4 regions of the Paenibacillus sp. FSL R7-0163 genome follow, and region 1 is predicted to be linked to each of the others. Evidence: riboswitches for the same ligand, from Rfam matches in the RefSeq annotation. Region 1 holds a riboswitch; each other region holds the start of a gene.
The links. A riboswitch is a leader RNA that binds a small molecule or an ion and turns the genes downstream of it on or off. The one in region 1 is predicted to bind cobalamin.
Positions count from the first base shown of each region.

Region 2: linked by a shared signal. The riboswitch ahead of NST45_RS22740 (DUF4430 domain-containing protein) and the one ahead of NST45_RS24805 (anaerobic ribonucleoside triphosphate reductase) in region 1 are both predicted to bind cobalamin.
Region 3: linked by a shared signal. The riboswitch ahead of NST45_RS23395 (S-layer homology domain-containing protein) and the one ahead of NST45_RS24805 (anaerobic ribonucleoside triphosphate reductase) in region 1 are both predicted to bind cobalamin.
Region 4: linked by a shared signal. The riboswitch ahead of metE (5-methyltetrahydropteroyltriglutamate--homocysteine S-methyltransferase) and the one ahead of NST45_RS24805 (anaerobic ribonucleoside triphosphate reductase) in region 1 are both predicted to bind cobalamin.

Region 1 is NZ_CP150224.1:5,641,000-5,648,646, reverse strand. It holds gene NST45_RS24815 (ribonucleoside-diphosphate reductase subunit alpha) at 1-836, opposite strand, end outside; gene nrdG (anaerobic ribonucleoside-triphosphate reductase activating protein) at 892-1,407, opposite strand; gene NST45_RS24805 (anaerobic ribonucleoside triphosphate reductase) at 1,404-3,389, opposite strand; cobalamin riboswitch at 3,631-3,866, opposite strand; gene NST45_RS24800 (MTH1187 family thiamine-binding protein) at 4,245-4,553, shown strand; tRNA gene NST45_RS24795 (tRNA-Thr) at 4,648-4,719, shown strand; gene NST45_RS24790 (undecaprenyl-diphosphate phosphatase) at 5,442-6,245, shown strand; gene NST45_RS24785 (hypothetical protein) at 6,523-6,738, opposite strand; gene NST45_RS24780 (DUF3221 domain-containing protein) at 7,054-7,398, opposite strand; gene NST45_RS24775 (SDR family oxidoreductase) at 7,589-7,647, opposite strand, start outside.
Region 2 is NZ_CP150224.1:5,152,907-5,160,553, reverse strand. It holds gene NST45_RS22745 (glycosyltransferase) at 1-2,872, shown strand, start outside; cobalamin riboswitch at 3,000-3,203, shown strand; gene NST45_RS22740 (DUF4430 domain-containing protein) at 3,373-5,937, shown strand; gene NST45_RS22735 (methyl-accepting chemotaxis protein) at 6,138-7,647, shown strand, end outside.
Region 3 is NZ_CP150224.1:5,318,996-5,326,642, forward strand. It holds gene NST45_RS23395 (S-layer homology domain-containing protein) at 1-3,384, opposite strand, end outside; cobalamin riboswitch at 3,548-3,749, opposite strand; gene NST45_RS23400 (cellulase family glycosylhydrolase) at 4,092-5,813, shown strand; gene NST45_RS23405 (hypothetical protein) at 5,884-6,177, opposite strand; gene NST45_RS23410 (hypothetical protein) at 6,198-6,779, opposite strand; gene arcC (carbamate kinase) at 6,972-7,647, opposite strand, start outside.
Region 4 is NZ_CP150224.1:1,235,101-1,242,747, forward strand. It holds gene NST45_RS05280 (FtsX-like permease family protein) at 1-544, shown strand, start outside; gene NST45_RS05285 (DedA family protein) at 563-1,186, shown strand; gene NST45_RS05290 (undecaprenyl-diphosphate phosphatase) at 1,237-2,097, shown strand; cobalamin riboswitch at 2,197-2,403, shown strand; gene metE (5-methyltetrahydropteroyltriglutamate--homocysteine S-methyltransferase) at 2,558-4,861, shown strand; gene NST45_RS05300 (DUF1540 domain-containing protein) at 5,008-5,160, opposite strand; gene NST45_RS05305 (DUF4349 domain-containing protein) at 5,589-6,704, shown strand; gene msrA (peptide-methionine (S)-S-oxide reductase MsrA) at 6,796-7,647, opposite strand, start outside.

The sequences.
Region 1 (7,647 bases):
TTGTGGCCACGGATATCCGAACCACGTGCCCGTACTTTTCCAAGGTAAACGCCGATGCCGCCACCCATTTTGCTTAGACGTGCTACGTCTGTATTGGAGTCAAAGATACCCTCTAGGGAATCGTCTACAGTATCAATAAAGCAGCTGGATAGCTGTCCAGCGACCTTTTTGCCGGCATTAGACATTGTAGGTGTAGCAGCAGTCATGTAGATGTTGCTCATAGCCCAATAAGCTTCTTTTACAAGCTCAAGACGTTTCTCAGCTGGCTCACGGTGCATCAGGTACATGGCAATAATCATATAACGTTCTTGTGGAAGCTCCATCACACGGCCGTCAAAATCATGCGCCAAATAACGGTCGGATAGCGTAAGCAGACCGATATAGTCAAACAAAAGGTCGCGTGTATAATCGATACACCCACCTAGTTCGATAATTTGTTCTTTGGTGTAATGACTTAGAAGTTCTTCGCGATAGATTCCTTTTTTCACGAGATCCGTAATTAGTGGATACAATTCACCGTAAGGCTCTTCTGGATAAGCTTTGTAGCGGCGATGAACGGCAGCTTTTTTATAAAGGGTTGTCAGAAGGGCGCGGGCAGCTGCGAACTTCCAGGTAGGCTCTTCTTTTGTTACAAGCTCTAGAGCGCTCATGGTGAAGGCGTTGCTGATTTCTTCTCCGCTTACCGAGTCACGACGCAGTTTGGAATTCACTCCACGCAGCAAAGTTTCTTTATTTAGTTGATCGAGACCTTCCAGAATACGGTCAGCGTAGACGGAAAGACGGTTCTCATCAAAAGCCAGTTGGCGATTATCCGGTTTTACTACGAATTGCGGCATGGTTAGTTCATCCCTTCTTATTTCAAATTAATTTTCAATATCAAAAATTGATATATTATAGCGCAGCAGGCTGCCACAGAAAGACCTCCGAGCCGTTCATGCTGGCCGGAATGTCGATAATGCGTTGGTTGGAGCTTCCCCGGTAGAGAAGCGTAGTATCTTTCAGTTCTTCTACAAATTTTCCATCTATTAACACCTGACACTGCTTAAGTAGATCCCATTCCGGCGTACCGGGAAGGGCTGTAAGTTCTTCGTACGTATAACCACTGTAAATCCAGATTGAGAAGCCTGGCAGTACAGCGCGAAGCTCATGAATGAACCCCAGCAACTCTTCTGCTGAGAAAAAAGGATCGCCGCCTGCCAGTGTCAGACCATCCAGCAAAGGGTTAGCGGCGATTTCTGCAATAATTTCATGTTGTCGTTCTAAGGTGAAGACTTCTCCATATTTAAAGTTCCATGTCTCGGGATTAAAACATCCCGGGCAACGATGGCGGCAGCCGCTGAGAAAGAGGACGGCCCGCATGCCCTCTCCCTCGTTAATCGACTCCGGATAGTAACCGCAAATATTCATAGATGCTTAACGCGATCCCGTACTTCAGCTTGTTTGGCGGCATTAAAGCGGGTCTGATAGTCGCCGGTTAAATAACCTGTAACTCTGCGCAAACGGCGGATGTGCACGTCATTCTCATGTGCGTTGCAGGAAGGACAGTTTGTCCCAATTACGCCTTCGTATCCACAGCTGGAGCAGCGGTCAATCGGATGGTTAATGCTGAAATAGCTGACCTGTTGTTCGAGCGCATATTTAATGATTTTGATAAAAGCCGATGGGTTGTTGCGGGCATTGCCGTTTAATTCGACATAAGAAATAGCCCCGGCATTGCAATATTCATGGAAAGGAGCTTCCAAGCTGATCTTCTGAGCAGCACCCAGATCGAAGTATACAGGGATGTGAAAAGAGTTCGTATAATATTCACGGTCGGTTACGCCCGGAATGGAACCCAGTACCTTGCGGTCAACTTTTGTGAATTTACCGGACAAACCTTCTGCTGGAGTTGCGAACAGAGTGATGTTGAGATCCAGTTCCTCACTTTTCCGATCGCAATAGTCCCGCATATGACGCACAATAGCCAGCGCCTTGGCATGAACTTCCATATCCTCGCCATGGTGTTTGCCGTACATAGCTTTCATACATTCCGCCATACCGATGAAGCCAAGAGACAGACTGCCATGCTTTAGCAGATCGCCTACAGTGTCATCAGGTGCAAGATGCTCGCCGCCTTCCCAGACGCCTTCTCGCATCATGAAATCGGAAGCTTTAGCTTTTTGTGCGGTTTGAATGTGGAACCGATGAAGAAGTCCTTCCAGCGCAATATCCATATAATGATTTAGATCTTCATAGAAGCCAGCTTCGTCTGCGATGGTACGTCTGCCTGTTACTGTGCCGTGTGCCAGACCTAGCCGAACCAGATTCAGTGTATTAAAGGAAAGGTTGCCCTTTCCAGAGCAATGATTACGACCAAAACGGTCACCGAGCACTCGGGTTCGGCAGCCCATTGTAGCGAACTCCGTATCAGGATCACTTGGATCATAATACTGCAAGTTGAGCGGAGCGTCCAGATTAGCGAAGTTTGGATATAGTCTGCGCGCAGAACATTCAGCCGCTTTTAGGAACAGTTCATAGTTAGGATCGCCTTGTTGTTGATTGATTCCTTGCTTGCATTTGAAGATTTGAATCGGGAACACTGGTGTTTCTCCGCTGCCAAGTCCGTTCATAGTTGCTGTTAGCAGAGAACTGATCACAAGCTGACCTTCTGGTGAAGTACAAGTACCGTAGTTGATGCTGGTAAACGGTATTTGTCCACCGGATCGGCTGGACATGGTATTCAGATTATGTACCATACTTTCAGCCGCTTGCAGGGTTTCGATTTCGGTTTCCTTTAGTGCAAAACGGAACGCTCTTGGATATAACTCCGCCAGATCGGTCCGGCTCATCGTAATCTCGCCCAAAGATTCATCAGCTTGTCCTTCTTCAAAATAATCCAGACCCTTGCGGAACAGCTTGGCGAAGGATTTGGTTACATAAGGTGCCAGATCATAGTCGAGTTTATTGGCGGATACACCACCATATTGAGCATTTTGCTGGGATTGGAAAATAATCGCTACCAGAGACATAGCAGTCATTATTGAGTTCGGAGGACGAACGCTGCCGTTGCCGGTATTGAAACCTTCACGGAGAAGTTTATCAAACGGGATAAAAATACAGTTCGTCGTTCCAATCGCGTATTGATCCAGATCATGCACATAGACGACATTATCATCAATAGCCTGCACTAGCTGCGGCGGCATCGTAAAATTGCGGGCGTACCATTTTGAATATTCACTGCCGAACTTGCTCATTTTACCGGAGAAACTCTCTCCATTCAAATTGGCATTCTCGCGCAATAGGTCCATATCCCGACTGTCGATAATATCCCGGCCTAAATCAATGAGCTCTTCTAAAAGAACTTCCCGTGCATTTTCTACTCCATTAAATTGTCTCTCCAACAACGTCATTGTACAGCTCTCCTCTCAGTATAAAAGAAAAACATCTATCATCAAATCCATATATCCATAGGAAGTTGGACTGCCATAAGCAGTCGTATATTTGTTCTGATTACATAAAAAAAGCATCCCCTACCCGAGGATGGCAGAAAATGCCCGATGCGTTATGTAAATATCCACACGGATATTTGCAGAGGTCTCTACGTAGATGACCGCATGCGGACACCATCCCTGTTCCTCGCAGGCATCAATAGTTGGTGTCGTCGAAACAGGTAGGTCTCCTGGCTTCCGTGGGATCTCTCGGCGCCTTCCCAAGGGTGTTCCTAACCCTCAGTGGCATCTGCCGGGAGATGTGGATTCTCAAGCTTCCCAGAAGCTTAAGAAGGCCATCCGGTTACAGTGGCGGGACCGCAGCGGATTCTCACCGCGCTTCCCTATTAAGCTCTAAATCCGGTTAAGGATCAAAGCGCCTGTCTCCACTATATTTTGTTGTCGTTAGATAAAAATAACCCAAGATGTTGTGTTTGTAAACAGTTTTTTAGAAAACCCGCGCGGGGAGCGGGTTCTTTAAAGGTACTCCACAAATGATCCACAGGCTGTCCATAAGTAATCCACAATTGATCCACAGGGAGATGCGAAATGATTCATAAATTGTCCGAAAAGATGCCACAAAGAGTCCATAAATATAGTGCAGATGACCCTAGAATTTGCGCATGAGAAAATACTCTTAGCCCAAAGTCATATTTTGGAGTAATCAGAAGAAATAGAAGAGATAAGGGAGGATAATCTTGCTTAGTTTGTGACAGAGCGGTGGAATTGTTACAATGGAAGAAGATAGGTACTATAAAATTTCGAGGAGGTATTCTCATGCCTATTGCTGAAGTTACAGTTATTCCAATTGGAACAGGCAGTACCAGTCTTAGCAGCTATGTTGCGGATATGCAGCGGGTGCTGAAGACAGTAGAAGGGATTACATATGAACTTACGTCCATGGGGACGATCATCGAAGGGCCTCTGCAACGCATTTTTGCCGCGGTAGAAGCTTTGCATGAGTCTCCTTTTGCCGCAGGTGCAGAACGTGTCTCTACCTCACTTAAAATAGACGACCGCCGCGATAAACCCTCCACTAGCCGTGGAAAGTTAGAGTCTGTGGAGCGTAAGCTACAGGTGGATTAGCAGTTTAGGAGGGCGGAAAACAGGGAGAAATAGGCTTGCGTTTCTGGCTGAAAGTTGTATAATATTTTTTGTTTGACAGAAAAATCAGCTTTAAGCTGGTGTAGCTCAGGGGTAGAGCAACGCACTCGTAATGCGTAGGCCGGGGGTTCAATTCCCTTCACCAGCATCCCAAAAAACCATATGTGGCGCGGATTTCCGAGGGTTCGGGACCGCGTCATTTTTCATTGAATCCCCTGACTTCTACCATTCTTCTAAAAGATAAGACATGGCGAAATCGCTAATGAAAACGGTATGACTAGTGGTCACTGTCGAGCAGATGGAAGGCGTGTCGCAAGCTGACAGCAATCAGAATGAAGGATGGTGGAGGAGGAGCAGCATAAGCTGCTTTTTTCTTGCGGGGGCAGATCGGTTAGATGGTAATTACTATAAAAATAAAAAAGACACCACAAGGTGTCTTAGTACAGATACTTTTCGCTCGAATTTCACGAGCTCGTCAGTGAACTGAGTTCATAAGCAAGACTGGCTACGGCTAACAGATGAAGAGATAAAGTAATATCAATGTTAAAATGTGCGGTAATATTAATTTTCATAGATAACCACGCTCCTAAAGTATAAATACACATAAAGAAAACTTTATAAAGCGCTTGGCCTGCCATCATCAGTGCCAGGTAGCCATCCTGTACAGACGCCTTAGCGTTTCGACAGTAACATTATACTTAATATTTTGTGTTTTGCAAACCAAAGCCCCCTTAAGACTGAAATAATGAGCAATGTGACAATTATGTCATTCTGAATTGAATATTGTTAGGTTAATCGATGGGGAAGTTTACGTGTCTCCCTTATACTGGAAATTAAATGATTTTATTTCCGAAAGGGGACAATCCACTGATGACTGACGTAATTAAAGCAATAATACTTGGCATAATAGAGGGCTTAACTGAATTTTTACCAGTATCATCTACTGGACACCTTATTTTAGCAGGCGATTTGCTTAGCTTTGAGGGAGATGCTGCAATAACTTTTAAAATTGTTATTCAGTTGGGTGCAGTGATGGCAGTTCTAATTCTTTATTGGAAAAGGTATTTGGAAATTGGGGTTAATATGATTAGAATGGATTTTTCCAAAAGCAAAGGATTAAATGTCATTCATATGATTTTGGCTATGTTACCAGCATTAATCCTATATCTTCTCTTCAAGGACACAATAAAAAGCCAATTATTTGGCCCAACCCCTGTTTTGATCGGTCTAGTTGTTGGTGGCGTGTTGATGATCATTGCAGCGCGAAATAGGCGGACTGAAACCGCTGATACTATCGATGGGATTAATTATAAACAGGCTTTCGGAATTGGTCTGTTCCAATGCTTGGCGTTATGGCCGGGATTTTCGAGATCAGGTTCGACAATTTCAGGTGGCCTGTTGCTTGGCACTAGCCAAAAAGCCGCCGCAGATTTTACATTCCTTATTTCTGTGCCAGTTATGTTTGGTGCAAGCTTGTTGGATTTGTACGATAGTCGTGATTTGCTGAGTTCTGACGATTTACTTCTAATGTTAATTGGCTTTGCGACATCCTTTCTTGTGGCAATGATTGCAGTAGTGACGTTCATCAAACTGATTAAGCGACTTCGATTGGAGTGGTTTGCTCTATACCGGTTTGTTTTAGCGGCTCTCTTCTATTTAATTGTCATACAGTAATTGGATTAATCAATATGAACATCATGGGAAAGAAGCTTTTAAAAAGGGCTATACATCATATCCTGCACAGATTAAACTAGAGGTTCAAAACAAGGGGAAATCACCAAACAAGACAAAGCTCAAGTAGTCTATGAACTAAGGAATGAATTTTCGGTGAAAGCACTTCTACAGCTAGCCATTATCCCTCGTTTGTTTCTTCTACCATTAATATCACAAAGTGATTTTACAAGTGTTTGGGAATATGAAAAACCCCACCAGTTTAAGGTGGGGCTTTTGCTTACCAAGTATTATAGTTCGATTGATACTTAACTTGTTTATTCTCATAGCTCTCATTGGGGTAATCACGTCTGACAGACTGCAAGTAGCCTGAAATTGCAAATGCTGCAATAAGCCCTCCTATAATTCCTGTGATTAAGCTGAATGTTGAAAACCCGAATGTGGCAACTACTCCAATGGAAGACAATGCTACAAGCAATAGACTGAGTATTTTCATCTTTATACACACCTCCATTTTGTATATGTAGTAATTTGAAAATTAAGATTGATACGTTACTATATTTGATCGGTTTCGATAAAAATAATAATATTTCAGCAAATCTTTAGACGGGCTTCATACTTATTTAAGCTAAGAGGATTATAGTAATCACATAACCCCCTTATAAAATAGATCTAGACCCTGCCGAAAGTGGTGGGGTCACTTTTTTGCACAGAGTGCATTTATAAATATGGATTTCTCCTTAAATCTACACAAAGAAGCGCCGTCCCTTTGGAGAAGCCGCTTCTTTATAGTAGATTCTATTCTTTTTGCTCAATTCTTGATTTTGGTGATTTTTTTGGCGGTAACTTGTGCAGGGAATGAATCATCACTTACTTCAAAAAATACATTAATCTCATCGCCTTTTTTATATTTAGAAGGTGCAACTTTATTTACCCAAATGGCTTGAGAGTACTCATTAGATTCGAGCACCTCCTTGTATTCCTTGTTCAAGTCTTCTTCTTTTAATTCGGAAATTACTAAAATTCTTTTATTTTCTACATCTATTGTATGTACAATTCCTTTCAAAACTTCATCATTCTTACTACAGGCGGTGACTAATAACAAAAAAACAAAAATAAGAGTCCATTTAATAGTAGTACGTGGTTTTTGAATCATGGACCTTCCCCTCTAGTGGTTACGACATTAGTTTACATCGGTTGCACAGGCATAGCATTTAGTACATTACCAATATAAGAATAAACAGCAGCATATCCATTATGACGACCTTTATTGATTCCCCTCGCACGCGGCAGTAACAATGTATCCTGAAATGCTTCCTGATGGTATAGCCAAAAAACCACCATGATTAAACTAATTCGTACTTATAGTCATGTGCAAATTCTTTGAATGTAATGGGTCTTTTAC
Region 2 (7,647 bases), 490 kb from region 1:
AAAAATCCTTCATCCCTTCTGCCTCTACGATGCTCCTGCGGAGTTGACCGCGCGTGGGGAGAAGGATGAGGCTGCATATCCTGGTGCGCTGCACCTATTTCATGCCGAGAACGGGGATACAGTTATTGGGCTTAGTCGTTATCAAGCGGCCGATTTCACAGGCCAACGAAGCGCCTTTTTTGCACATAACTATGTAGTTCCTGCTTCACGTTCCGAAGAAATTGTCCAGAGCTATGGGGACTGGCTGCATGCTGATTTTGCAGAGAGTTATACTGGAGAGCTTGGTGGAACTTTGCCGGAGCTGCCCTCTATTCCAGTTGTTCGCACAGACCGCAGCCCTGACCCAATCGCAGGCTTACGCTTGTTAGGGATTGATGAAGGGATATTCAAGGCGTTATTGCAAGCTGTGATGCTCTCTGTAGCAGGTAAGAAAAAAATCTACGTGGCTCTAAACGTACCTATCACGGAGTTGTCCGCGCGGGCGGTGGAGCTTACAGAAATTCTGTATAGCGTGCTGCCGTATGAATTCCGCCGTAGATTAGGCGTGATTACGTATGCGAATGAACCGAAAAGCCGTAAATATATACATCTTAGCTTTGTGGAAAAAGGTTCGCTGCGTCCCGGTGATCGCAGTATTGAGAAGGATTATACCTTCGATTTGGCTTCCAGACGGATGGGAAATGTCGATTTTGGTGAGTCCCGCCAGCCTTATGCTGATTTGGTGTGGAAGCTGTTACTGCTGAATCCAGGAGATATTAACGACTTTGTAAGCTTCGCCGATCAGATTCTGCGTGGAGAGAGTCCTGAGCATAAGCTATCCCTTGCTTTCTATAATGAGCTGGCTATATTTTATGAGATTGAGCAAGGGAACGAGCATTTATATACGGAGAATAAGAGTGCGGTGCTAAGTGGTTTGCTCTCTTACCTTAAACCAGACGGTGCAATTCATTCTAGAATCCGCTTGAACGATATTTTCTTAGAACGGTTCGACCGGGAATTTGATCTGATTCGGCAAAGGAATGTGCCAGATCCGGCGATTATGGAATGTTTTAAGGAGTATTTTGTACTTAAGGATCACAATTACAGGGTCAGAATCGTGGATTATTTCATCAATGGGATGCTTCATAGTGTGGAAGCGGGCCGCAAGGATATCTTGAGTGCCGCTTACGGGATCATTGAGAGTAATGATGAGTTAAGTGCAGCCTACTTCCAGCGCGTGATGTCTGAAACATATTTCCGTAAGCAGCTACTTGAGCCTTATATGGAATCAAGACTAGCTGCGGCGTCCAGATCTGCGGATATACTGAGCTTTGTACTCCATTGGGGGCGGTTCCTGCCAGTGGCGTTAGAGCAGTCTTTTGCTCAAAATGCTGTGAAGGATTATTTGCTTGAAAAGCTCCAGCTGGAACATGATCCGGTGGCTTCTGTAGCGGAAATTCATGAAATTGTAGATAAGGCAGAAAAAGATCGCCGCAAAGGAACAGGAGTTGCTCCTAAGGCACTCTCCCTAATGCAGGATCTTGCTGCTTCAGCAGATAGATTCTTACTGAATCGCTTATCGCTTTCCGATATGACGCAGGAGGAGCTTCTGGAGGTAGTTTTTTTACGTTATGGTAATGTTGTCGATTGGCAGCCGCCACTGGATAGGATTAGCAAGCAGAAAGAGAATGCGCTGCGTGCAGCTTACCGCTGGTTTGGTGAAGAAAAGCCGAATGAGGAGATTTTTGCAGGATTGTCTCCGCAGGAACTAGACGATGTGCAGCTACTGGGTCGTCGTTTGCTAAAAGAGGCGCGTGTTCTGGAACCCTTTGAACGGCTTCCGCTAGCCTTCTACTATACAACTCAGCGTGAAGGGGGTCCGCTGGATTACGATGCGCTTCTGGAGCTGTTAAAGCGTAAAGCCGGTTCCGACAAAGAAATCATCTATCGGTTTTTTGCTTGGTCGCAAGGCAATCCTTTATTTACGGTTTCGAATAAAAAGCTGCAACCGGGTTACCGTAAGGCGATTCTGAAGTATTTCCTGAGCAGTGATCGTGAAGCGTTCAAGAATCGGGAATTCCGAAAGAACTATGTCGCGGCAGCTCGGCCTGCTCTGCAAAATGTGTACAATGAAGCCCGCTCCCAACTGGCTTCCCCGCTGGCGCGCTGGATCAGCCGCAGCCGATTTCGACTCTTAATCTCCGGCTCCATTACGGGTATTCTGGTGATTATTGCAATTATCGTATTCAGTATGTTGCGTCCGGATGATACGAAGACGGCTCTGCCGGGGACAAGCCCTGAGCCGACCCCTGTTCAGAGTGCAGGCAATGTGCTGCCTCCGGCTTCAGTATACTTGAAGGATCAGAGCGTCGAAGGAGATAAGGGGAGCAGCATATTGGTGTTCACCTTCGCAAGTGCAGATGACTGTGTGCAGTTTCAACCGACTGAGATTAGTTTAATGTCTTCGTCTACAGAGATAGATAAAAGCTTTAAGGTCGCTGCTACGAATGGGACTTGTCCAGTGCCGTCAACGGATGGGACGGATGAGGGAAACGCCGCTGACGACGAGTCAGATGCCGCTGGCACTACTGGAGGAACAGCAGAAGGTGCAGACGCTACTAACGCTGTAGCTGATGCTTCTCCGTCTCCTACGCCTTCCTCTGATACTGAGGACAGCACTGGGTTGCCTTCCGCAACAGCTGTGACTGAAGGGGAACAACCTTCCTATCAGGTTGAGGTTACATTGGAGCCTGGAGCGACAATTCTAGAGAAAAGTATGATTAAAGCCGGAAGATTTACATTGATCGTAGATCCCGACCCTAATATTCCACCAGCTTCTGATTCAAGTGCTGAACCTTCCCCAACTGCAAGTCCGGAAGGAACAGCCGAATAACAAGCTTTCTGAACAGCAACACCTACCGGCAGGTGGTGTATTGCTGTTCATTTTTTTGCTGCCCATACTAAGCTTTTCTATAGACATGCTATGTATTAATAGATATGATTATGGATGTCAAAATAAGATACTACATACTGGAAAAGGTGCAGACTCTATCAATCTAGTCGTCTGCTTAAAAGGGAAGTCCGGTGCATGAGTCCGGCGCGGTCCCGCCACTGTATGTGCGGAGTTTTTCTTCTATAAGCCACTGCCCTGAAGGTAGGGTGGGAAGGTGAAGAACAGCGATGAAGCATTAGCCAGGAGACCTGCCTTTTTTGTGAGCGTTTCTATTCTTCGTGGGGTAAGAATGTGGAACATATACAGATGGACTATCGGCAGGAAGCAAGCGCCGCAGCCTCGATTTGTAATCTTCCCTGACCGCCCTCCAAAGGGGCGGTCTTTATGTTATGCGTCTTATTCCCAGCAGTACCCATTCTTATACAGAAAGAGGTTAAACAATGAAGAAAATCATGTCTTCCAAGTTTGTAGCACTTGGGCTGGCCTTATTCATGGTCATTTCAATTCTAGGAACATCTCTTGCTCCGGCAGGACAAATATTTGCAGAAGCGAGCGCTGGCGCCGGTCTGGAGGCAACTGCTGCGGAGTGGATTAATGTTGCGGATGCGACTTATGCGGCTGCAGAATATCTCTTGAAAGGTGGCGTACAATCAGATTGGCAAGCCATTGGCTTAGCGCAAGCAGGGTACAAGCTGCCAGCTAGTTACCATTCAGAGCTTGAGAAAAAAGTAAAAGAGGCAGCTGGGAATTTTGCCAATGTCACCGATTATGCTCGAATCGTGCTCGCAGTGAGAGCGATTGGTGCAGATCCTACTAGCTTTGCTGGTAATGGATCAACTCCTGGCTATAATCTGATTGAGAAAATTTATAATAACAGCAAGCTCAGTGAACAGACGCTTAATAATCCGGTATATGCTTTACTTGCGCTGGATTCTGGTAAATATAATATCCCAAGTGACGCGAAATGGACGGCGGATAAGCTCCTTACGGAGATTCTCTCCAAACAAAATCCAGATGGGGGCTTTGCACTAACCTCAGGCACAAGTGAGCCTGATATGACAGCGATAACCTTGACGGCTCTGGCGGCACATAAAAATAATCCCGAAGCCTACTTAGCAGGGCTACAAGCCGTAGCCTGGTTATCCGCAGCTCAAGATAGCCATGGGGGTTACGGTGACAGTGCTGAAAGTAGTGCACAAGCAATCCTTGGACTCACATCCTTTGGAGTTGATCCTAGTGGATTAGAATACACCAAAAACAAAGTGGATCTAATGGAGAACCTGCTCAGCTATCGTCTAGCTGATGGTAGCTTCACCCATAGCCGTGGTGGAAGCAGTAATGTTCTGGCGACAGAGCAAGGGCTTCAGGCGCTGGTTGCCTATAATTTGCTGTATAAAGGAAGCAACAATAAGCTATACGATTTTTCCAAGTCCTCCATTCAGAGCTCACTAATCTACGCCCCTGTAACGATTGAGGGGCCACAGGCCACGTTGGCACAAGGGTACGCCTATGCTGGCAACGCACTTGGAGCGTTAGAGAAGCTGGCGCTTCAAACGAACTTGCCGATCACGAATCCTTCGGGCAATTATGTGACTGGCATCGGAAATATTGTTGCTGGAAGCTTTGGTGGTTATGACGGATGGATGTATGTTGTATCGCGTGACGGAAAATGGATTAATCCCGATGTAGGTATGAGTGATTTTGTACTTAAAGATTCAGATCAGGTACTGGTTTATTATGCCGGAGATGACACTAAGCTTGTGGATTCCGTTACGCTTTCCAAAGCAAATCTTAAAGAGGGCGATTCTTTTACCGTCACTGTAACTAGTAAGACGTGGAAATGGGACGCTGCTACGAACACTTCCTCTCCTGTAACTGCAAAAGCTGCGGGTGTTCAGGTCCAAATTGGAGTTCACACGGTAACGACGAATGCTAAAGGTGAGGCCGTATTCTCAGGAAATGTGCCCGCAGGTGACTATAAACTGACTGTAACTGGCTACCGTGAAGGCAAAGCCCCAACGATTGCTAAATATACAAAAGCTCTAAAAGTGATTTCTAAGAATGTAACAGCTTCGCTAACCGTTGAAGGCCCGGAAGGGTTGATTAGTGAAGGGACTTTGAAAGCCTCCAATGCCCTTGAAGCGTTGCAACAACTAGGGTCTACCGATGATTTTAAAGTAGATATCACCAAATCGTCTTATGGCAACTTTGTATCAGGTATCCATGGAGTTTCGCAAGGTACTTACGACGGATGGTGGAGCTTCGTGGTATCACGCGGCGGAGAGTGGATATATCCAAGTGTGGGTATGGATGTGTTCGAACTACAGGAATCCGATCGTGTGCTTGTCTATTATGCAGGAGAAAATACACAGGTTGTAGATTCTGTGGCGCTTTCCCCAACGCAGCCAAAAGCTGATGAAGTTTTTACCGTAAAGGTTTCCCAGAAAAAGTGGGTGTGGAATCAGGACAGCTTCACTTCTGATCCGGTTACCTCACCAGCTGCAGGTGTGCAGGTTTCGATTGGTGATAAGAAGGTAATCACGAATGAACAAGGTGTAGCTGTTATTGAGGGGGGTCTCCCGGCAAATAGCTATACAATGACTGTTACCGGTTATGTTAAAGACAGCGTACCGAGCGTAGCGCGTTATACTCAGTCTCTGACTGTTGGATCGTCTGTTATTGCTCCAGCTAAAGCTACCGCTACCCTTTCAGTAATTGGAGATAGCCGGAAGGGAACCATCCTAGCCAGTACAACAGTAGCTCTAAAAGAGGGCGAAACGGCTTATAGCTTACTAGTCAGTCAATTAGGCACTAAGGTAGTATCATCCGGCAACGCTGGAAGCATCTACGTGAAGTCTATTGACGGGTTGGCTGAATTTGACGGAGGCCCAAGCAGCGGATGGAAGTATAAAACGAACCGGGATGCTGATCCAAGCATAAGTGCAGACAGCTATATTTTGCAGAACGGTGATACTTTATATTGGTACTATACCTCTGGAGAATAAGGAAGAGGATTGATTAGGCGGGTACATGGATTCGGAGTAACTAACGGATCGGGTGCCCGCCCTTTTTATATTTGGAGAAAAGTCGTTTTATGACAATATATACTTTTATTCGACACAATATTTAAAAAATCATCAAACTCTTAGCCCTTCCGACCGATAAAAATAGATAGATCATAAGATAATGTGAAGGCGGAGTGTAGATGAAAAATTTGAAAGTGAAATACAAAATAGGGTTGCTTTTGGTATTCGCTGTAATCATGGTGAATGTTGTAGGTGGCATAGGCATCATCACGATGACCCGAATGGCCGAAAAAACAAATGAGACATATAATGAAAATTTATTGCCTGTTTCTTACGTAGGGCAGATGCGTACGAATAATCGGGCTATTGAATCCTATCTTTTGGAGCGTTTGATTAGCGTAAATGCCAGCAAAAACAAAGAACTTTCTGAGAGTATTCAAGTGAAGGTTCAGGATAATAATGAACTTATGAACAAGGTGAAAGCGATTCAGTATAATGATCCTGCTATTGTAAGTAAAATCAAAGAGTATGAGTCCTTTTTGCCAGATTATCGTGCACAGCGGGATAACATTATAAAGATTGCTGATAGTAATCATAATCAAGAGGCCTATCGAGTATTTTCAGGCGAGTTTAACGATTCCCGTGAAAAAATGATCAACCTACTTAAAGGAATTAGTGATTCGTTGCTTAAAGATGCTGATGAACACAATTCAGATTCCATGGCAACCGCTAAAAGCATGCGGGTAAACAATACCATAATGATTACGTTCGCCTGTGTGATTTGTATCGTGATTAGTATTGCAATCATTCGACTGATAACAAAACCCCTTAAAGAACTGCAAGGAATAATGAAGCGGGCAGAAAATGGAGATTTGACCGTAATAGCAACGTACACTGCCAAGGATGAGATCGGCCAAATTAACAGTTCATTTAACAATATGCTGCAGGGCTTGCGGAAGATGATGCAAGGGATTGCAGAGAGTGCGGAGCTGCTGTCAGCTTCATCGGAAGAGATGAGTGCAAGCGCTGAGCAGACCTCATTGGCTTCACAAATGATCGCTGTATCTTCTGGAGAGATTGCCGCGGGTTTTGATGAACAGACAGAGAGCATTAACAATACAACACGTTCCATAAAAGCAATGACCAATGATATTGCAGCCGTAGAGGGCAGCAGCTATGAAATGTCGGATCTAATGGGCGTAGTTTCCGGTTCATCGGATCGTGGAGTAGAGGCTGTAGACCAAATCATTGTGCAGATGAAGGAAATTGACCTCAGTGTAACTCAGAGTCAGGAGATTGTTTCTAATCTGGGGACATTGTCACAAGAGATTAATACAATTATTACAACGATTAACGGTATTGCTACACAGACGAATCTGCTTGCGCTCAACGCTTCTATAGAAGCAGCACGGGCCGGTGAGCATGGACGGGGATTTGCTGTAGTTGCTGGAGAAATTCGTAATCTGGCGGAAGCAACTAGAAATAGTTCTTTGCGGGTTACAGATATTATTACACATATCCAAAAGCAAACCGAAAGCGCAGTAGAATCCATGGCTTTGGGTACTGAGCTAGTCACCAATGGCGTAGTTCAAAGTCATCTGGTATCTCAAGCTTTTCATGAGATTCAGACTTCCATTAAAGAAGCTACCTTACAGACAGCCGAAATTAGAGAAGCGGTTGCTCATGTAG
Region 3 (7,647 bases), 320 kb from region 1:
AATGGCATGAGGAGTGCCATTTTGAATATAAGCTGCATCTTTTCCTGTAAGGTCCTTAAAGGTTAACGTAATAAATTGACTGAATTCTACTCTTGCACTACCACCCATGGAAAATGTTTGAAGAATGTTATCAAGCTTCTTGTCCCCGGGAATAATCTGATTCACACTATCTTTTAGTGCAGATTCTCCACCGGTTAAAGCTGAAATCAGTTCAATTGCAGAGGCATCCCCACTTGTAACTTTTGCACCCTTAGGAATGACTACAGATACGTTACCTTTTATGGCCTCTATCTGAGGAAGGTCGCTGTTACTTGGTAAATTGACACTAACCTTCGATTGATTTCCCTCCGGAATAGCTACTGTGATTTCTTTGTTGCTATCTCCAGTGCTGATCGGAACGATATAATCATTAGCGTCATTTGGGATTTCAACTTTCGGGTTCTCCCCAGAAGGTAACGGAAATTCTTTCGGACCCTCTGGTTGCCCAGGCCCAGGTTCTTCTGGTTGTTCCACTTTCACATCATTCATATCAAAGAGACGGTTGCTATGATTGATCAGACGATCATAAGACACAAGTGCATACGTACCTTGGTCCGTTGCCATATTGTCCACTTTGCCTGTGAGGATATGCTTAAATCCACCCTCAGGTGCAGCAAAGCTAAGCAGTGCATCAATAAGCGAATTTCCACTTTTAACAAATCTAGCGTCCGTGTGCGGATCTACGCCCACACCAGTTAAGGCTACAATTACCTGTGAGATACTTTCGCTGCTAGTGCTTCCCCAGCTTGTAAATCCGCCTTGATTGTTTTGGTTATCGGACAGCCATTGGATGGCCCGATCCACGGCGGCTTTTACATCATCTCGGGTTGCGTAATAAGGTGCAAGAGCTTGCATCGCCATCGCAGTCATATCGACATCTGCTTTGGTTACGCCTAATGCCCAGCCACCAGCTTCTGCTGTACCTTTTTTAACCTCTTTATCTAAAATATACTGAACTAGTTTTTCTCTTGTGGTCTGTTCTGTAACTCCATCAACTACAGGGATCTCATAGTTATGGCTATCTAGCGCAATCAGAGCAAAAATCGGACCATTATTGCCTTGCTTTTGGATATATTGATAATCAGCCAGTGCTTTTCTCAGATCATATCCCGCAACATTTGTGATATCTTTTCCGATAGAGGTAAGTCCTAATATTGCTCTGGAATTCTCTGTGCTTTTATTGGCGTCGAGTTTTCCATCCTCTTTAATGATCGATGCTATTTTCGTTGCTACATTGTTGTAATAAAGATCGTAATAACCGTTAGGTACTGTATAGTTCGCCCGTGCTAAAGATAGAATCGACCATTCTCCACTACCTGTACCAAACGACGGATTCTTTACAGTGTTTAGAATATAGGCAAGGCTTTTATTTAATTGTTGTTTGGCTACAACAGTAGTAGGTTGTTCTAATTGCACATCATTCATATCAAAGAGACGGCTGCTATGATTGATCAGACGATCATAGGACACAAGTGCATACGTACCTTGGTCCGTTGCCATATTGTCTACTTTGCCTGTGAGGATATGCTTAAATCCACCCTCAGGTGCAGCAAAGCTAAGTAATGCATCAATAAGCGAATTTCCACTTTTAACAAATCTAGCGTCCGTGTGCGGATCTACGCCTACACCAGTTAAGGCTACAATTACCTGCGAGATACTTTCGCTGCTAGTGCTTCCCCAGCTTGTAAATCCGCCTTGATTGTTTTGGTTATCGGACAGCCATTGGATGGCCCGATCCACGGCAGCTTTTACATCATCACGGGTTGCATAATAAGGTGCAAGAGCTTGCATCGCCATCGCAGTCATATCGACATCGGCTTTGGTTACGCCTAATGCCCAGCCACCAGCTTCTTCTGTACCTTTTTTAACCTCTTTATCTAAAATGTACTGAACTAGTTTTTCTCTTGTGGTCTGTTCTGTAACTCCATCAACTACTGGGATCTCATAGTTATGGCTATCTAGCGCAATCAGAGCAAAAATCGGACCATTATTGCCTTGCTTTTGGATATATTGATAATCAGCGAGTGCTTTTCTCAGATCATATCCCGCAACATTTGTGATATCTTTTCCGATAGAGGTAAGCCCAAGAATCGCTCTGGAATTCTCTGTGCTTTTATTGGCGTCGAGTTTTCCATCCTCTTTAATGATCGATGCTATTTTCGTTGCTACATTGTTGTAATAAAGATCGTAATAACCGTTAGGTACTGTATAGTTCGCCCGTGCCAGAGAAAGGATCGACCATTCTCCACTACCTGTTCCAAACGACGGATTCTTTACAGTGTTTAGAATATAGGCAAGGCTTTTATCTAACTGTTGTTTGACGGCAACTGTAGTTTCCAGTTTGTAAGTAACTTGATAAGTTACATTTGTTTTGTTTCCAGCTCCGTCAAGAGCCGTTACAGTAATTGCATTACTGCCTGAATTCAGAGAAGCTTTGTACTCCCCATTCGCAGGTGATAAAGTAACACCATTCAGCTTCACTTCTGGAATGATGTCACTATATACATTGTCTGTGACAGCTACTTTGAAGCTTATTTCTTTATTAGATACTTCCTGTTTATCTTGTATGCCACTTACAGTAATAACAGGGGGTTCTATATCTAATGCATGGTTAAGCCCTACAAGCGCATGATCTACACTTATTTGAGAGCTTGCCATATTTTCGAGCACGGAATAGGCTTGATAAACTGCCGATTGTACTACTGGTCTGTCCAAAATAGTTTCTTTATTAGGGTCACTGTTAATCTCGGCGATTTCCGCAGTTAAAGCATCCTTATTGGCAAGTTGAACTGGGATTTCTCCCCAGCCACCAAGATCAGAACCATAGCCATAAGTGGTGAACTGAGTTCGAATGATATCACCGTCTTGAGGCTTATAATCGGTCATCCCAAACGGAGGAAACACATTATTTACTGCATACATCCAACCCGACATGGAAGTATAGTCAAACTGACTTAACCACTCTGGGTCTGCTTTAGTGCCGACTGTATTCCCATCAGCTGAAATCATATCTAAAGTATATTGTGGAATATTGACTTCGCTTCTGCCACTATCTTTAACTTCTGATAAATAAAAACCACTATCTATATTTCCTAAATATCTATAATTCCCATCTCCTAGCGCACGTGTTATTAAAGATGCGCCATTATCGCCTTCATAAATCGGAACTTTAATAGGTTCCTTAACATACCCTTGGCCTAAGGTGAATTTCTCTACGGATACAGATACATACCCTTTAAGGGTAGAGCTTGCTCCATCTGCTTGAGCCGGGATTACACTTGTAGAGAATGTCGTAATAAATACAGCTACAATAAGTAACCACGCTAAAAACTTATTTTTCTTCATTTTTCCATAACCCTTCCCTTCATACCTATGATAAAAAACAGAATAAACTTTTCTTATAACCACAAAAAAACCACTCAACATAAACGTCAAGAGGTTAAGATAGTGAACCACAATAATAGATGGCCAACACTATTCAAGCACCTCTCTATCGATCGTAGAGTTTGATGGTGTAACAGAAAAAGGCAGATATTCTGGCTCAAGTATCATCACCCTTGCTGCCTTCCCAGTTTCCCAGTGGCATTTTGCAAGGACTCCTCTTTCACAGCGGCGGGACCGCGCGGGATTCACACCCGCTTTCCATTTAACCAATCTATGATTGTACTTCCGCAACTATCATAGTTGGCACCTATTTCTAATTTTAAATTTTCATGCTTCATCATATCTAATATATATGCTTTTGTCATGTTATATTTCTTTTTTGTATAACGGGCAGCTAGAGATAATCCTATTGAATAACCAATTTCTACGAGTAGGGATATTTAAATAATTTCTTTATCCAACTGTGGGGAAAATTAATTTAAATCACTAATTCTTATATGAATTTGCCACAAATTAGTAAGGTACTCGCTGAGTGAATTCTATGTTAGGGTATATTCAGAAAGCGTTTACAAAAATAACATTGGAGGTGTTCGTGTTCATCTAACCACCAAGTACAGCGTCAAAGCCAGGTCCAAGCATCCTAAATTTATCTCACAAAGGAGAATTCAATGACTACGCGAATCCAGAAATCCTTCTTATCATTGACACTTGTCACCGCTCTTCTGCTCTCTCTGTTCTCATCCATGGCTGCAGCTGCAACTAAGGATGAGCAACAAGCTAAGGCAGCGCCAAAGAGTAAGATCCAATCCTATGTAGACGAAATGCAGCCCGGATGGAACCTCGGTAATACTTTAGATGCTACAGGTGAGGACGAAACCTCCTGGGGCAATCCTCGTGTGACCCAAGAACTTATTAAAAAGATCGCCGCTCAAGGCTATAAAAGTATTCGGATTCCTGTGACCTGGGATACTCACATGGGTGCGGCACCAGACTATACCCTAGAAAAAGCCTACCTCGACCGTGTGGAAGAAGTTGTCGGCTGGGCACTGGACGCCAAGCTTTATGTCATGATTAATGTCCATCATGATTCCTGGCTATGGGTAAGCCATATGGAAGAAAAACACGATGAAACGCTGGCGCGTTATAATGCAGCCTGGACTCAAATTGCCGATCGCTTTAAGGACAAATCCGATAAGCTGATGTTCGAGAGCATAAATGAACCTCGGTTCACCGATGGTGGAAGCACAGACGAAGCAAAAATGGAGCAAATGCTTACTGAACTCAATAACTCCTTCTATCAGATCGTGCGGAAATCCGGTGGGAAAAACGACCTCCGCCCACTTGTATTGCCTTCATTAGAGTCTTCACCTACACAAACAAGAATGGATCATCTCTATAAGACGATTACGGCTCTAAACGATCCGAATATTATTGCGACCGTTCACTTCTATGGCTTCTGGCCTTTTAGTGTGAACATTGCCGGCTACACCACATTTGAAAAAGATACAAAAAACGATATCACTCAAACTTTTGATAACGTTTACAATACATTTGTAGCTAAAGGCATCCCTGTCATCGTCGGCGAATTTGGTTTATTAGGTTTCGATAAAGACACGGGTGTGATTGAACAGGGCGAGAAGCTTAAATTCTTCGAGTATCTGACTTATTATTTGAAAGAAAAGAAAATGACTTCCATGCTCTGGGATAACGGGCAGCATTTCAACCGTAAAACTTATAAGTGGTCTGATCCTGAACTCCACAATGTATTAATGTCTGGTCTGAAGGAGCGTTCCTCCAGCACCGAAAGCGATTTGGTCTACCTAAAAAAAGGTGCACAAATCAAAGATACCAAGGTTAAGCTAAACCTGAACGGCAATAAGCTAACCACCATTAGTGCCAACGGAAAATATCTGACCAAAGGTAAAGATTACACATTAAATGGTGAGGAGCTCATCCTCAAAGCCAGCCAACTCAAAAAGCTCACAGCTTCCCAAAAATACGGTGAAAATGCCGTGCTGACTCTGAAATTCAACAAGGGTGTTGCGTGGAGGCTTAAGGTGATTGTGTATGACACAGCTAAATTAAGCGATGCAAAAGGCACGACTGAATCCTTTGCCATTCCGACCACCTTTAATGGTAACCAGCTTGCCACAATGGAAGCTGTATATACCGCTGGTGGCAATGCAGGTCCGCAGGACTGGACTCCATTTAAGGAATTCGGCAATACCTTCTCACCTTCTTATAACACTAAAGAAATCAAGCTGCTTCCCGCGTTCTTTAAAGATGTTAAAGACGGCGAGGTTATCCTAAAATTCCACTTCTGGAATGGTGATATCATCACCTACAAGATCACGAAGAGCGGAGCAAACGTTGTAGGAAAGTCCTCTTAAGCATCTGTCCTGTTAACAATACAAATAGGGGTGTCCCTACGCGGGAACACCCCTATTTGTATTGTACCCATCACATATAAACCTCGTCATACGAAATTATCATCAACCGATAAATTAAATAAACGCCAAGATAGGCTCCGGTAATAAGAAACATTGGATTTAAAAATATCGCATGGATCGAGGTCATAAATACAGCATGATCCCTTAATATTTCGTAAATCGCCAAAGCGGAAATATTTCCAAAGATAATCGCACTTAAGACCGAAGCAACATTAAATACCATACGCCACTTTATCGATTTACCTTGTAACATCAGCATGACAATGGGAACAATAATACTACCAAGTACGATTAGAAATTTCATCCAGTCACCTCGGTAAATTTTTAATCGTCCAGTTCCACGCTTTCGATTTGTCCGTCTGCATTTACCGTCCACTCGATTTCAACGCCATTATTTAATCCGAGCTTGTCTTCATCTTCAATGACTATATGATCAGGAATCGTTAAGGTTTGCTCTTTACCGCCCTCCACTTGAACGGTAATCTGTTTATCCTTAACCGCAGTGATCCTTCCGTCATATTCAATCTGCTGCAAAACAATCTTTTGATTCGGATCTGTAATGGTAACCCGCTTGCCACCGTCGCTTAACAGTTCAACCTTTTTATGATAGCTATCTTTTAACGAAACATCCTTGATAACTCTCTGAATGCTCACTCCCTCTGGAAGTTCCCCAGTATTTGAACCGGGTGACGCAGATGTCATGGGTTGTTCTGTTGCGTTATTCGTAGGCGCAGGTGTAGTAGCTTCTGCAGAAGGTGCTGTGGTTTCTACTTGAGCCGTTGGAGTAGCCACTTGAGTCTCATCCGCTGCTTTAGTGCATCCACTTAACAATACCGTACATGCACAAATACAACAAAGAATTGTAGCCCTGGTAAAACGTTGTGTTGTTCCTTTATTCGATCTCATCTTTTACCCCCGCATTTTAATGTATTCTTTTTTATATAGTGGACATAGTTTTACCTCTTATCTTCCTTTTATTCACCAGAATATGGCCATCTGAAAGCAGCAGTTGAGTAACAATTCATGAACATGTCAAAAAACCGCCCTGATTTAGATCAGTGGCGGTCTCCATGAAATGATGAGATAAATAAGATCATATTAATTTACAATATGTGTGCCAGCCTGTTGGCTCATCGCAGCTTTCATATTTTCCGGATTAGTAATGATAACTCTACGTCCCTCCTTTTTCAAAAAGCTAAGACTTGCTTCAATTTTAGGCTGCATACTTCCAGCAGGAAAATGACCCTGCTCCGCATATACCATCATTTCTGCCGCTGTAACTTCTTCAAGAGCCTTCTGCTCAGGCGTACCGAAATTTACACATACCTGAGGAACTCCTGTTGTAATGATCAGCGATTCTGCGTCGATCTGTTCGGCCAGCAGACTTGTAGCAAAGTCTTTGTCAATGACCGCATCGATACCTTCGTAGGTATTATTTTCGGTTTTGATCACAGGAATCCCGCCTCCGCCAACAGCGATCACCACATAACCCGTCTCAATGAGTGATTTAATGACGTTCTTTTCAACGATATCAATCGGCTTAGGCGATGGAACAACACGGCGGTAACCACGACCTGAATCCTCAATGATGACCCAATCTGGCTTGGCACGCTTCATCTCCTCTGCTTGCTCAAGCGTGAAGAAGGAGCCCACTGGTTTCGAGGGAGACTGAAAATTCGGATCATTTTTGCTAACCTCGACCTGAGTAATAACTGTGGCAACCTTCTTGTCTAATCTGCGGTGAATGAATTCATTTGTTAAGGCCTGCTGGATT
Region 4 (7,647 bases), 2.5 Mb from region 1:
TATTGATCCCGTGCAGACGGATCTTTATACAGGTTTTTATGTAGAGGATTTTCCACAGACGGTAGGTATCGCAGATGATCTTGCCCATAAAGGCAAACAGTCCTATGAAAGTGATTCTCCGTATGCGATTGTGATCAGCGGCACGCTGTTTGAGCTTCAGAAAACATTGTATAACACAATGCTTTTTGCTTCATTGCTGGTGGGTACTGTCTTTTTTATCGCGGCAGGCAGCTTTCTTTACTTCCGGTTATATACCGATCTTGATCATGATCGCAATCAATATTCCACTTTGTCCAAGATGGGGCTTACGGATAAAGAACTCAATCGAATAGTCACAATTCAGCTCGCTCTATTGTTTTTTGTGCCGGTCGGAATAGCTATTTTACACAGTGTGTTTGCCTTTATTGCGCTTCAACGGTTGTTCTACTTATCTATCGCAACGGAGACAGGCGCGGTGTTACTCGGATATTTGGCTGTTCAAGGACTATACTTCTTTTTTATTCGCAGCCGCTATTTACGCAACCTGAAGAAGAACTTGATATGAGAAATGGGGGTAACAAGAATGCAAGCATGGATTACAGATTTTATGGAGCAGTTTGGTTACTTCGGTATTTTTCTGATGCTGGCCTTTGAAAATATATTTCCACCAATTCCTTCAGAAGTGATCCTGCCCTTTGGAGGATTTATGACCACTACGACGAGCTTAACGATCCCTGGTGTAATCATTGCTGCCACTGCTGGATCACTACTGGGTGCAGTAATTCTCTATTATATTGGCCGATTATTGGATGTGAGCCGGTTAGAGAAACTGGTTGAACGCTGGGGGGGCCTAATTCGCGTCACTAAAAAAGATATCCACAAGGCTGACGCCTGGTTTGATAAATATGGCTATTGGACTGTATTGTTTTGTCGGATGGTTCCTCTGGTCCGCAGTCTGATTTCGATTCCGGCGGGAATGTCAGGTATGAAATTTGGAGTATTTATGATCTTCACAACGATTGGCACATTGGGATGGAATTTGCTGCTTGTGCTTATTGGCGCGGCTTTGGGCGAATCCTGGGAAGACATTGCCATGTACATGGATGTGTACTCCAATGTGGTCTATGTACTAATTGCTGGCGGATTAGTTATTCTTGGGTTTCTGTACTTCCGCAAACGCAGCCGGAGAATGAACACTGAGGGCTAAGCGGGTGGAGGACTGATAATAGAAATGACTATTAAAAAGGAGGGAAACACATGGAGCTATTAACGATTATTAAAGCCATTATTTTGGGGCTTGTTGAAGGTTTAACCGAATTTGCTCCAGTATCCTCCACGGGTCATATGATTATTGTTGATGATATGTGGCTGAAATCACAGGAGTTATTTGGACAATATACGGCAAATACCTTCAAAATAGTTATTCAACTGGGTTCTATATTAGCGGTTGTTGTGATTTTTAGAAATCGATTCATTGATCTGTTGGGCTTAAGGCGTTTCAGCCGTAAGCAGTTGGATCCTGTAACAGAGAAGCTACCGCAGTTAGAGCAGGGCGGGCACCTCAAGCTGACACAGGTTCTGGTAGGGTTAGTGCCTGCAGGTGTGTTAGGTGTTCTGTTTAATGATTATATTGATGAGCATTTATTCTCTACCTCAACGGTGTTAATTGGTCTAGTGATCGGGGCTATATTAATGATTATTGCGGATCTGTTTGGGCCGAAGAAGATCAGAACTGAGAGTGTAGATCAGATTACATACAAACAGGCACTTGGTGTAGGTCTTGTACAGTGTTTTTCGTTATGGCCTGGATTTTCACGCTCGGGCTCGACGATTTCTGGTGGCGTAATCCTCGGGATGAGCCATCGTGCCGCTGCTGATTTTACGTTTATTATGGCAGTACCCATCATGGCAGGTGCCAGTCTGTTGTCACTGATGAAGAACTGGCAATATTTCACCATGGACGCGCTGCCGTTTTTTATTGCAGGCTTTATTAGTGCCTTCCTATTTGCGCTGTTATCGATGCGTTTCTTCTTAAAACTGATCAATCGTATCAAGCTCTTACCGTTTGCTATATACCGTATAATTCTTGCTGCTGTAGTATATTTCGTATTTTTCTAAGTCCGTTATAAGGAATCGATATAACAGAAGCCCCAGTAATCTATTGCAGATTGCTGGGGCTTTCACGTATGATGACATCAGATTAAGACACTCAAATGATGAATGATATCGGAGACAGGTGCTGACCGGAAAATAGTAATTCGGTAGGCTTAATAGGGAAATTCGGTTCGAAGCCGATGCGGTCCCGCCACTGTAACGGAAGAATCTCGAGCAACAGAGGTCACTGGCAATTTACTACTGCTGGGAAGACTGCTCAAGATGTTGACGCCGCTAGCCAGGAGACCTGCCTGTTTCAACAGCACTGCTTCACCTACGGAAGATAGGGAGGTGTTAGACGTTAACCATGGGTATATCATGGGCGTCTTTCCCTTTGACTTTTTTAGGGAAGGGCGCTCTTTTTTATAGGAAAGCAAGTAGTTTTGGAGTTTGAAATAAGAGATTGAAGAGGGAGTGTATCGAAATGACGAATAAGGTAAAAGTAAGCAATCTTGGATATCCGAGAATCGGAAAGAACCGCGAATGGAAAAAGGCACTGGAGGCATTCTGGCAGGGGAAAATAAATGAGGAGCAATTCCGCTCCGAAATGGCAGCAATCCAGCTGCAGCATTTGAAGACCCAGCAAGAAGCAGGAATTGAGCTTATTCCGGTAAATGATTTTACATTTTATGATCATGTGTTGGATGCGGCTGTTATGTTTGGAATCGTACCTCCACGGTATGCGTATGATGGCGGCGACATCGGGCTTGATCTTTATTTTGCAATGGCCCGTGGTAATGCTGAGGCTACTGCCTGCGAGATGACCAAATGGTTCAATACGAACTATCACTATATCGTTCCAGAGATCGGCACACAAACACCACGCCTGACTGAAAACAAACCTCTAGCGGCTTATCGTTTTGCTAAATCGCAGGCAGGGATTGAAGGTAAACCGGTACTTTTAGGTCTGTATACCTTCCTTAAGCTGTCCAAAGGTTACGCAGCGGCAGATATCGCCAAGATTGCTGCACGTTTTGTTCCAGTCTATGTTCAACTGCTACAGGAACTGAAGCAAGAAGGGGTAAGCTGGGTACAAATCGATGAGCCAGCGATTGTTACAGGCATAAGTAAAGAAGAATTAACACTGCTTAACTCGATATACACAGACATTGCCGGCTCCGTGCCGGGCTTGAATATTATTTTACAGACGTATTTTGAAGCTGCTGAGCCGCTGGAGGCACTGCTAGAGCTGCCTGTTCAAGGCTTGGGTCTTGACTTTGTGCACGATGGTGGAACGAATCTGGCTTCCATCGAACGTCTTGGCTGGCCGAAGGACAAATGGCTGGGTGCCGGAATTATTGATGGACGGAACATTTGGCGTTCCGATTTAGACGCCAAGCTGCAACTGGTAGAAAAGCTCAGCGTTCATGTACCGCTTGATCGTCTTATTCTTCAGCCTTCTTGCAGTCTGCTGCATGTCCCAGTCACCGTTCAAGGTGAAGTGAAGCTGAAGGCGACAGTTAAGAATGCGTTAGCCTTTGCCGATGAGAAGCTTAAAGAGCTTAGTCTGCTCGGAGCAGCCGTCGCAGATAAAGGAGAAGCTTCTCAAGCAGCGCTGGCCGCTAGTCGTGAAGCTATTGCAGCGTTCCGCGCACTACCTGAGCGTGGCCGTAAGGATGTGGCGGAGCAAGTGCTTGCACTTGCAGCTCTACCAGACCAACGCAGTCTGCCTTTTGCTGAGCGCTTAAAGGTGCAGCAAGAGAAATGGCAGCTTCCACTTCTGCCAACCACTACAATTGGTAGCTTTCCGCAGACAGTCGAAGTGCGCCAGGCGAGATTGAAATGGCGTAAAGGGGTCTGGAATCAGGAGCGTTATGATGGATTTGTTCGTGAGCAGATCGCGGATGCAATTACCTTCCAAGAAAAGCTAGGTCTGGATGTTCTGGTCCACGGCGAGTTCGAGCGTACAGATATGGTGGAGTTTTTCGGAGAAAAGCTGGATGGATACTTGTTTACTAGTAATGGCTGGGTTCAATCCTACGGTTCCCGTTGCGTTAAGCCGCCGGTGATCTACGCGGATATTGCATTTATACAGCCTATGACTGTTAAAGAAAGCGTCTATGCACAATCGTTGACGAAGCTTCCGGTTAAAGGAATGTTGACGGGCCCTGTTACTATCCTCAATTGGTCATTTGTACGTGATGATCTCAGCCGGGAAGAGGTAGCCAATCAAATTGCTCTTGCCCTTCGCCATGAAGTAAAAGCGTTGGAAGATGCAGGCATCGAAATGATTCAAGTGGATGAGCCGGCTATTCGTGAAGGACTTCCGCTAAAGGCAGAAGACCGTGAGCATTACCTGAACTGGGCAGTGAAGTCGTTCCGTGTTGCCACGAACCATGTGAAGGCTACGACACAAATTCATACGCATATGTGCTACAGCGAATTTAATGACATGATCGATTCAATATCGGCTATGGATGCTGATGTAATCTCCATTGAGACTTCACGTAGCCATGGTGAGCTGATTATCAGCTTTGAGGAGCAAGCCTATGATAAAGGAATCGGTCTTGGAGTGTACGACATCCATAGCCCGCGGGTTCCAGCTGTCGAAGAAATGACTGCGAATATCGATCGTGCGCTGCGGGTGCTTGACCCTGAACAGTTCTGGATTAATCCGGATTGCGGTCTGAAAACGCGTGGCTGGCAGGAGACAGAGGATGCACTACGTAACATGGTAAGAGCTGCTGCTATTGCGAGGGAAAAGACAGGGGTTATTGCTTCTAAATAGACTTAAATAAATTAGAGCCAGGGTAATTTACCCTGGCTTTTTAGTTCAATTATTTTTTTGTAATCAGCTACTTGATAATAATTCTCAATCTTGTTAGAATGAAAAAGAAAAAGAAGGAACCGTGGAGGGTCCCTTTAGGCATTTACTTATTTACTTTCGAAAGTTTTGCAATCTGTTTCTTCTGCGCGTTTTGGTTCTTGGGAGCTGTGGAAAGCTACGAAGATCGATTCAGCGCTGCATTTGTTCTCTTCTGCCCAGTGGGTGCAGGAGTTAACTTCACAAACTACGTCTTTTGCCATGAGGGTTCACCTCCCCTTTTAGTAATTGACAGTATCATTCAAAGAACGGCTCTGTTCAGCAAGGTGGAGCTTGTCTCAGCAAAGCCGTGTCACGCCCTCATTCATTATGAATAGAGGGTATTTGGATTTTTTTACTAGGTTAGACGTGGTAATTGTACCAAATAATGAGTTTGTAAGCAAATGAGTTCTTTAACTTTCAGGACCCCTCCCACATAAAAAATATGTCCAATAAGAGCCGCAGAAATGCGGCTTTTTGTGTATTTCAACATGAAAAACCAAAAGAAATTTACCGAAATTCCATATTCCAGTGCAACCTTCCAAGTTTTGGGGCGTCAAAGAAATGAGAGACGGAAGAGATCTGTATAGAACATGACATTCCGTAACGTTACAATGCTAGGGATTACCACTACATTTTTGGAGGAATGAGAATGCGCAAATGGGGTCTGCATTACTTATGTTTATTAATTCTTGCGGTGGTATTGGCAGGTTGTGGCTCGGGTGATAACAATTCGGCAGCTGACAAATTAGCTAGTGACGGCGGAAATACGAGTAATTCTGCTGCAGCAACCACTGAGCAATCTTCAAAAGCTACATTAGCGGATAAGAACACCTCAGCAGAGGCTGAGACAGCAGCGGGAGGCAACGAAGCCCCAGTTGAAAAAGGTTTGACACCAGAGAACACGGATCAAGCAAACGCGGGATTCACGGGCAGTGATGTCGTGGAAGGATTGAACAAGAAGCTTATCTATCATGCCAATCTGACTATGGAAGTAGAAGACTACGGTAAAGCTCAGACTGAAATTCGAAACATGGTAACGATGGCTAAAGGATATATTATAGAGTTTAACGAGAACATGTCGCAATATGAGCAAGGGGGGACGTTTATCCTTAAGGTGCCAGCCTCCGGATTCTCTCCTTTTCTGAATAATTTGGAAAAAGTAAAACACGAATCGCTACAGCGCAGCATTCAAGGTCAGGATGTCTCGGAGGAGTATGTTGATCTAGAGTCGCGTCTGAAGGCAAAGCAGTTAATGGAAGCTCAATATACTGAGTTTATGAAAAAAGCAACGAAATCAAGTGATCTGGTCGCCTTTGCAAACGAGCTTGGTTCGATTCAAGAAACGATTGAGCAGATCAAAGGCAGAATGCGATATATAGATCAGAACGTATCCTTTTCAACGGTAGAGCTTAGAGTGTACCAGACGGATGAGAGCTTAGCTGTGAAGGAAAAGGCAGAGCAAGGTCCATTGCTGGAACGCGCATCAGATGCTTTAAAAGGAAGCCTGAACGCACTATCTGTTATGTTTCAGTGGATTTTTGTAATTCTTGCAGGCGCATTGCCGATTCTAATCGGTGTGGGCATTATTTTAGCCATCGTTTGGTTTGCCCGCAAAAATATCCGCGTACGACGGGAGCAGCAGACCCAGCGGATACGGCAGGGAAATCGGGAGCTGAACAAGGAGGTACTCCCTGCACCAGCAGAGCCAAAGGTGAAAACCTCAATAAAGGATAAGAAAGCGAACGAGGACGAGAATAAAGAATAAGCTCCTATGAATTAAAAAGCCTCCAATTCATGGTATACCGTGAATTGGAGGCTTTTCTATAAGACAGTACAGTTTCGCACGTTATCGAAGATTAGGCATGCTGGAAGAGTACACGATACTCGCCATAGCCCTCTTTCTCCAGATCCTCTTTCGGTATAAATCGCAGTGCCGCTGAATTAATGCAGTAGCGCAGGCCGTTTTCCCCTGGACCATCGTCGAAGACATGACCTAGATGGGAATCTGCTACTTTGCTGCGCACTTCTGTGCGAACCATCAAATGGCTGAGGTCCGTCTTTTCCTTCACGACGTAATCGCGGATTGGACGTGTAAAGCTGGGCCAGCCACAACCGGAATCGTATTTATCCTGCGAACTGAATAATGCTTCACCAGATACGATATCTACATAAATGCCTTCTCCGTGGTGATCCCAAAAATCATTTCGGAAAGGTGACTCTGTAGCGCTATTCTGAGTGACTTCATATTGAAGTGGCGTCAGACGTTCTTTCAAGCTTAGTTTATCTTCTTTATGTGTCCAGTGGGTTTCGATAAAATCCTCTCGGCCGGAACCCTTACGGTAACGTTTGTAGTGGCCCGGGTTCTTACGATGGTAGCCCTGATGATATTCTTCGGCAGGATAGAAGGTTGCTGCCGGGAGGATCGGGGTAACAATCGGGTTAGCGAATCGTCCGCTTTCTTGCAAAGCTGCCTTGGAAGCCTCTGCTTGTTGCTTTTGCTCTTCAGAATGGGTGAAGATAGCCGTTCCGTAAGAGGTGCCGCGATCATGGAATTGTCCACCCGCATCGGTTGGGTCAATTTGCTGCCAGAATAACTCAAGCAGCTTGCTATAAGGGAAAATTTCTGGGTTGAACGTAATTTGTACCGCTTCAACATGTCCTGTGGTTTCGGAGCATACCTCTTCATAGGTAGGATTCACTGTATGCCC